2 regions of the Mycobacterium mantenii genome follow, and region 2 is predicted to be linked to the other one. Evidence: riboswitches for the same ligand, from Rfam matches in the RefSeq annotation. Region 2 holds a riboswitch; the other holds the start of a gene.
The links. Region 2 has a riboswitch for magnesium ahead of G6N50_RS18935 (hypothetical protein). Riboswitches for the same ligand answer to the same signal wherever they lie in the genome.
Positions count from the first base shown of each region.

Region 1: it holds a riboswitch for magnesium, as region 2 does, so the genes downstream of both, G6N50_RS03840 (Rv1535 family protein) here and G6N50_RS18935 (hypothetical protein) in region 2, are expected to answer to the same signal.

Region 1 is NZ_AP022590.1:792,972-797,169, reverse strand. It holds gene ileS (isoleucine--tRNA ligase) at 1-1,217, opposite strand, end outside; gene G6N50_RS03840 (Rv1535 family protein) at 1,546-1,794, opposite strand; M-box (ykoK) riboswitch at 2,081-2,250, opposite strand; gene G6N50_RS03835 (NAD(P)H-dependent flavin oxidoreductase) at 2,435-3,559, opposite strand; gene G6N50_RS03830 (carboxymuconolactone decarboxylase family protein) at 3,637-4,198, opposite strand, start outside.
Region 2 is NZ_AP022590.1:4,182,363-4,186,560, reverse strand. It holds gene G6N50_RS18945 (acyltransferase family protein) at 1-1,217, shown strand, start outside; gene G6N50_RS18940 (O-methyltransferase) at 1,221-1,880, opposite strand; M-box (ykoK) riboswitch at 1,993-2,165, shown strand; gene G6N50_RS18935 (hypothetical protein) at 2,405-2,620, shown strand; gene G6N50_RS18930 (NRAMP family divalent metal transporter) at 2,744-4,198, shown strand, end outside.

The DNA of each region.
Region 1 (4,198 bases), 2.8 Mb from region 2:
GCGGGTCCGCTGCCGTTCTTCAGGTCGCGGATGATGTGCGGGTTGGCGTCAAAGACGTGCTGCCCCCGGTAATCCGGCACGCTGGCGTCGAATCGCCCCTTGGCGTCGACCGGCGTGACCGGCACGATGCCGACCCGGTCGGTGGTCGCCATGTCGTCCTCGCCGTAGGCCGGCGCCATGTGCACGATGCCGGTGCCGTCCTCGGTGGTGACGAACTCGCCGGGCAGCACCTGAAACGCGTTCTCGGTATCCATGAAATACGGGAACGGTGGCAGGTACCGGGTGCCGAGCAGGTCCGCGCCGCGGTAAGTGCCCAGGATCTCGGGTTCTTCGCCCAACTCGCGGGCGTAGGCGGCCAGCCGCGGCTGGGCCAGCACGAACCGATGCTGGCCGGCCTGGACCTCGACGTAGGTCACGTCGGGGTTGACGGCGACGGCGAGGTTGGACGGCAGGGTCCACGGTGTCGTGGTCCACACCAGCAGGTGGGCCCCGTCCAACCGGCCGCCGGTCACCTGGAAGCCCACCGTGAGCGCGGGGTCCTGACGGCTCTGATACACGTCGTCGTCCATCCGCAGTTCGTGGTTGGACAGCGGGGTTTCGTCGCGCCAGCAGTAGGGCAACACCCGGTAGCCCTCGTAGGCCAGGCCCTTGTCCCAGAGCTGTTTGAACGCCCAGATCACCGACTCCATGTAGGGCAGATCCAGCGTCTTGTAGTCGTTGTCGAAGTCGACCCAGCGCGCCTGGCGGGTGACGTAGGCCTGCCACTCGTCGGTGTAGCGCAGCACCGATGCGCGGCAGGCGTCGTTGAACGCGGCGATGCCCATGTCGTCGATCTGGGACTTGTCGGTGATGCCCAGCTGGCGCTCGACTTCGAGTTCGGCCGGCAGCCCGTGGGTGTCCCAGCCGAAGCGGCGCTCCACCTTGTAGCCGCGCATGGTGCGGTAGCGCGGCACGATGTCCTTGACGTAGCCGGTGAGCAGGTGCCCGTAGTGCGGCAGCCCGTTGGCGAACGGCGGCCCGTCGTAGAACACGTATTCCGGTGCGCCGTCCCGGCGGGCGATGCTGGCGCGGAAGGTGTCGTCGCGGGTCCAGTAGTCCAGCACCTCGAGCTCGAGGGCGGGAAAGTCGGGCGCCCCGCCGGCCGGCTTGGGGTAGGCCTGGACGGCGTCCGCGAGCTGAGCGTCGCGGTCAGCCTCGGGGCCGGATGTGTCGGTCACGATGCGCGTTTGTCTCCTGTGCCACGGTGCAAACCGGGGACGACGACGCGCTGGCTGCGCGAGCGCCGCGGTACCACCCCGCTTGCCGCGCTTTCGCGTGGCCACTCGATGACGGCTGTGACGGGCCTACCCGTTCGGGTCTACTGGGCCGGGACGGCTGTTCTTCCGAAGGCTCCCCGGTGATGGCCGGATCGACGCCAGTAAGACGATTCTACGAAGACCCGCAAATCCGGACGCACTCCAAGGGGTCGCCAAGGCGCAGAACTACGTCTGCGACCGAGCGACCCCTTGGAGCAGGAGTTGCTCGACGTCCATCGGAGTTCGGCTTTCAGGCCCGGACTTCGAGGACGCCCACGCGCCACAGCGCGGCGTACACGTGCCGCAGCGGGACGCTCAGCAGGCGAGCGGCGCCGTCGACCAGCGGGTCGCCACCGGCGCCGAACGGCGGGTTGTCGGTCCGGCGGGCCGTGGCCACGCGAGCCTGGGCGGGGGCCGGAATGGTGTCGCCGTCACGCACCACGGTCAGCGTGCGGGCGGGCGGCACGGTTACCACTTCGTCGGAGAAAGCTACGGTCATCATCGCCTCCTAGCGGGGAGATCCAACGGGGGACTTCATGGACTGACGTGTCCCATCCCGGGTCGGTTCCGATATCAGAACGCTTGGGCGATAACCACTTAGCGTTGCGACGACTCAGCCGAGGAGGTCGCGCCGGAGACCGGTTGGGGACGAAACACGGTTCGGACTTCGATCCGGACTATCGCTAGAACTCATGTGTCCCTCACCTCCTCGCGGTCACGACGCATGCGCGGGTCGCATGCAATCTATGCGCAGCAGAGGAGCAGAATCCGACGACCGTCGGAGATCCGCACCCCTCTCGTCAGAGATTCGGCACTACACGACGTGTCCGGTAGTCCGGAAGCCACCTGGGCTCAACCCTTAAGCCGGGAGGAGCTGTCCTGACCCGGGGCGTCTTTCGACGTTCGGGGTCAGTGGCCTGTATTCGTGTAGACGCCTCACCTAACGAGGTGCCAACCCGACCGATCATGCACGACGGGTATGACACGGTCAAATCCCCGGATCGCGTGTCGGAGATTCTGTACGCATTCGTTAGGGGCGCACACAGCATTCGGCCAGGTTCGCGAGGCTGAACTGGGCATGTGACCCGGCAGCGGCCGAAAGATTGTCAGGGCCGAACGGTTGCCGAGCGGCCCACGGATCACTTCTCGACCAGGCCGTCGAGCCGGCCGATGGTATCGATGAACTCTTCGACCATGTCGAGCACAACAGCGCGGGTCGGGCGGACCCGGTCGAGCGAGCCCACCACCTGTCCGACGAAGTAGGTGGCCAACTCGCGCGCCTTGGCACCCTGGTGGGCGGCCGCGGAGTTGATGCGCACCTGCGGCTCGGCGATCAGCGCGGTCTGCAGCGGCATGCCCAGCGGATCCGGGTTTTCCGGGCGCTCCCACTCGTCGGTCCAGGCGGTGCGCAGCATCCGCGCCGGCTTGCCCGTCATCGAGCGCGACCGCACCGTGTCCGACGAGCTGGCGGCCAGGAACTTCTCCTTGACCACGGGCACCGTCTCGGCCTCTTCGGTGGTAAGCCACACCGAGCCGCACCAGACGCCCTCGGCGCCCAGGGCCAGCGCCGCGGCGATCTGGCGGCCGCGGGCGATTCCGCCGGCGGCCAGGACGGGCACCGGCGCCACGGCGTCGACGACCTCGGGGACCAGGACCATGGTCGCCACCTCGCCGGTGTGGCCGCCCGCCTCGGTGCCTTGCGCGACGATCAGGTCGACGCCCGCGGCGGCGTGCCGCTGCGCGTGCCGGGTGGTCCCGGCCAGCGCCGCGACCAGCACGTCCTGATCGTGCGCGCGTTGGACGAGGTCCGGCGGGGGCGGCCCGAGCGCGCTGGCGATCAGCCGGATGTTGTTGGAGAACGCCACGTCGAGCAGCGGCTCGTAACCCTTGGGCGAGATGTTCAGGCCGCCGAGGGGTCGGCGCGGTTCCTCGGCGGCCGCCGCGATCCCGTACCGGGCCAGGAGGTCGTCGACGAACGCGCGATGCTCGTCGGGCAGCAGGGTGCGGGCCTGTGCGGTGTCGATGCCACCTTGCTCGGCGCCCACGTACTTGGGCGGCAGCAGCAGGTCCACGCCGTAGGGCTTGCCGCCGGTCTGCTCCTCGATCCAGGTCAGCTCGCTCTGCAGGCGCTGCGGGCTGTGCGCGGTAGCACCCAGGATCCCGAAGCCGCCCGCGTTGGTCACCGCCGCCACCACATCGCGGCAGTGGCTGAAGGCGCAGATCGGGAATTCGACTCCGAGCATCTCGGCGGCCCTGGTTCGCATTGACCGACGCTAAGAGTTATTGATTGCTAAGTCAATCGGCCACGGGGCGTGGGCAACTCGGGGTGTGAGCGCCGACGCTAAGAGCGGGGCGATCGGCCGTCCGGCGGCCAGCTCGACACGCCCTCCTCCAACGGCACCTCCAGGCTCTGCAGGATCGAGGCGATCATCCGCCAGGCGCCGATGACCGTGACGAGTTCGACGAGAACCGTTGTGTCACCTGCGAATTCGTGTTCGCATGCCGCCCAGCTCGCGGCGCTGACCGCGCCGTCGCGGACCACGTCGTCGGTGGCCGCGAGCACGGCCCGCTCGATGGACCCGAACCCGGCATGGTTCTGCCAATCCCGCACGCCCAGCAGATCCTCGGCCGGAACGCCGAGCCGGGATGCGACGCGCCAGTGCTGTGTCCATTCGTATTCGCAGGCGGTGAGCCAGCCGATCCGCATGATCACCAGCTCGCGTAGCCGCGGGTCGAGCACCCCGTGCCAGAGCATGGTGGCGAGCAAGTCGTTGATGCCGCGCGCCAGCGGCGGATGGTTGAGCAGCACCTGGAAGATGCTGAGTTCGGCCATGTAGTTGGGGACGGCCGCTTCGTCGGCGGCGGCCCGGGCTTCCTCGAGTGGCAGTTGGGGCAGGCGCGCT
Region 2 (4,198 bases):
GGGGTCGCCGGGTGGCCCGGATGCTGCCGGTGGTGGGTTTGGCGGGCCTGGCGGCGGCGACGCACTACGCCACCGGCGCCAGCGGCGAATTCCGCCACGGCTTGCTGATCGGGGTCGCGGTCGCGGCCGTCATCGTGATCGCACCGGTCGCGCTGGAGCAGCGCGGAATCGTCGCCCGCGCGCTCGCGTTGCGCCCGCTGGTGTATCTGGGGACCATCTCGTACGGCGTCTACCTATGGCACTGGCCAATATTCCTGGCGCTCAACGGCGAACGCACGGGCTGGTCCGGGCTGTCGTTGTTCGCCGCACGGTGCGGCGCCACGCTGGCGGCGGCCGCGGTGTCGTATTGGCTGCTCGAACAACCCATCCGGCGCTGGCGACCGGCGCGTGTGCCGCTGCTGCCGCTGGCGGCAGCGACCGTGGCCAGCGCCGCCGCGGTGACGCTGCTGGTGGTCCCGGTGGGGACCGGGCCCGGTCTGCGCGAGGTCGGCCTGCCGCCCGGAGTCTCCGCGGTCGCGGCGGTCTCGCCGTCGCCGCCTGGGGCGAGCCGGCCCCGAGATGCCAACCGGCCGTTCACGGTCTCGGTGTTCGGTGATTCGATCGGGTGGACCTGGATGCACTATCTGCCTCCGACACCAGGGTTCACGTTCCTCGACCACACCGTCATCGGCTGCAGCCTGGTGCGCGGCACGCCGTATCGGTACATCGGCCAGACTCTGGAGCAGCGATCCGAATGTGACGGCTGGCCGATCCGCTGGTCGAGGCAGGTCAGTCAGGACCAGCCGGACGTCGCGTTGCTGGTCATCGGCCGCTGGGAGACGGTGGACCGGGTCAACGAGGGCCAGTGGACCCACATCGGCGACCCGACCTTCGACGCCTACCTCAACGGTGAGCTCGAACGGGCACTGACCATCGTGGGTGCGACCGGCGTCCACGTGGTGGTCGCCACCGTCCCCTACAGCCGCGGCGGTGAAAAGCCGGACGGCCGGCTGTATCCGGAGGACCAGCCGGATCGGGTCAACCTGTGGAACACCATGTTGCGCAAGACCGTTAGCCACCACAGAGGCGTCGCGATCCTCGACCTGAACAAAAAGCTGTGCCCCGACGGTGTCTATACCGCCAAGGTCGACGGCATCAAGGTGCGCAGCGACGGCGTCCACCTCACCCCGGAAGGGGTGAAGTGGCTGACCCCGTGGCTCGAGGAATCGCTGAGATAGGCCCTAACCGCCTGTGCGGCAGCTGATCTCCATGCTGTCGCTGTCGCGAACCTGGAAGTTAAAGCTCACGTAGCCGTTATCGGGGTTGCGCACCCGGTTCAGATAGGGCGCCATGTCGGCCGAACTGGCGTTGTCGGCGATGACCAGCACGCCGGGCGACAGCCGCGGCTCCAGCAGCTCGAGCACCGGTAAGTACAGGTCTTTCCAACCGTCGAGCAATACGAAATCGACGGGCCAGGGCAGGTCCGCCAGCGTGGACAACGCATCGCCTTCGAGGATGGTGATGACGTCGTCGAGGCCGGTCTCGGCGAAGGTCTGCTTGGCGGCAGCGATCTTGGTGTCACTCAGCTCGGTGGTCACCACCCGGCCGGTGCGGTTGTCACGCACCGCGGCGGCCAGGTGCACGGCGGAAATGCCGAAAGACATACCGAACTCGACGATCGTCGCCGGGCGGGTGGCCCGTACCAGCGAATACAACAACCGGCCGGCTTCCGGTGTCACCGGAATGTAGAACTCGCTCATTGCGTCGGCCCGCTCCTGCGCGGTCATCGGCCGATCGAACGTGCCGCGCCGCTCGCGCAGCAGCGACATCTGGTTTTTCGACTCGGCGTACATGCGGTCGAGCGTCGACGCGACCCGGGAATCCTGCAACGTTGTGGTCATGGCATCGAGCCTAGGCTTCCGGACTGAGCTTGCCCTGGGAGCCGGGTCTCGGCGTCAGGGATGCGTAAAGCCGGTTTGACGAGCTCTCGACCGCGTGGAACCATGGGTTCCGCAAGCACCTCGGTAGGTGAGGCGTCTGCATGGATACAGGCCACTGACCCCGAACGTCGAGAGACGCCCCGGGTCAGGACAGCTCTTCCCGGACCCAAGGGTTGAGCCCAAGTGGCTTCTGGAATGTTCCGGATACGCCGTGCAGTGCCGAAGCTCCGACGAGAGGGGTGCGACCCGCGGTATGTGCCGTGGGTCCTTCCTGCCTCTTTCGTTCAGGTGAACGTGGTGACACCCGCGTGTGTCTTGGCCGTGAGGAGGTGAGGGCGAGATGAGTCCCGGCGATAGTCCCTATCCGAAATCCGTCTTGTCCCGATCCGGTTCCGGCATTTCGCGCACCGCTTGACCTCGCCTGGTCCTGCGCGGCTGACACGCTGTGCCGACGCCGATCGGACCTCCGTCAGGAGAAGAAGATCATGGCTTTTGTTGTCACACACCGTATTGCCGCCGCTTCCCGGATGCGCGGACGGTCGATGCTGCGTGCAGGCCGGTTGCTGGCCAACAGATTTCACCTGAGGGCCGGCCTGACCCCGCAGGAGCGGGCCAACCTGTATGTCTCGAGGATGCCGATCGCGGTGGTCACCGCGTCGCTGGGTGGGCACGCCTCGGGTTCCGGCAGCAACCACCGTTGAACCACTGCCGCGGCGGGCGCCGCTGGGCCACCCCAGTGCCGCCCGTCGCCGCGGGCGCGTTGAGTGCCGCAACCACGACTGCCTCACCGCGAGGTGAGAACCCTTCGAGATAGCGAGGATTCGATGACTTCGATCCACACCGGCGGCCGCCGCGGCTCGGGGTTCGGCCGGACCGCTGCCGCGCCGGAAGGCGTACCCGGCGAGACGCAGAGCTGGACGGTGCTGGATTCCGGACACGTTGGCGACATCGTCGGCGCGTTCGGGCGCATCCGGCGCGATGGAGACGGCACCTACGGGGCGTTCAGCGGGCGTTGGCGCCGCCTGCGCACACTGGCCGTCATCACCGGTCCCGGACTGATCGTCATGGTGGGCGACAACGACGCCGGTGGCGTCGCGACCTATGCGCAGGCCGGCCAGAACTACGGCATGGGCCTGTTGTGGACGCTGGCACTGCTGATTCCGGTGCTGTACGTGAACCAGGAAATGGTGCTGCGGCTCGGTGCCGTGGCCCGGGTTGGGCACGCGCGCTTGATATTCGAGCGGTTCGGCAAGTTCTGGGGCGCCTTCAGCGTGGGTGATCTGTTGGTCCTGAACGCCTTGACGATCGTGACCGAATTCATCGGTGTCTCATTGGCTCTCGGGTACCTAGGTTGCCCGAGGATCGTCGCCGTGCCGGCCGCGGCCGTGCTGCTGTTCGCGGTGGTGGCCGGCGGGTCGTTCCGCCGCTGGGAGCGGTTGATGTTCCTGCTGATCGCGGTCAACGTGCTGATCTTCCCGATGGTTTGGCTGGTGCACCCGACCCCGAAAGCGACCGTGGCCGGCCTGATACCGCAGTTCCCGGGTGGGCTCAACTCGACGGTGCTGCTGCTGGTGGTCGCGATCGTGGGCACCACGGTCGCCCCGTGGCAGCTGTTCTTCCAGCAGTCCAACGTGGTGGACAAGCGCATCACCGCCCGCTGGATTCCCTATGGGAGAGCGGATTTGGCCATCGGAATCGTCGTGGTCATGGTCGGCGCGACGGCGCTGATGGTCGTCGCGGCGTTCGGATTGACCGGCACCGCCGATGCGGGTCACTTCACCGATGCGGGCGCGGTCGCTTCGGGATTGTCGAGGCACCTGGGCGGCACGGTGGGTGTGTTGTTCGCGATCATCCTGCTGGACGCGTCACTGATCGGCGCCAACGCCGTCGGCCTGGCGACCACCTATGCGGTCGGTGACGCCATGGGCAAGCGGCACTCGTTGCATTGGAAGATCAGCGAGGCCCCGCTGTTCTACGGCGGCTACGCGATACTGCTCGGCGTTTCGGCGGCGGTCTCCTTCAGCCCCGACCACATCCTGGGCCTGGTGACCCAGGGCGTCCAGGCGCTCGCCGGTGTCCTGCTTCCCTCGGCCACCGTGTTTCTGGTGCTGCTGTGCAACGACCGGGCGGTGCTGGGCCCGTGGGTGAACACCGTGCGGCAGAACATCATTGCGTGGACCATCGTGTGGTGTCTGGTGCTGCTGTCGCTGGCTTTGACGGCCGCCACGTTCTTCCCGGACCTGTCCACCGCCACTCTCGAGGAGGGCCTTGCCGGCGGA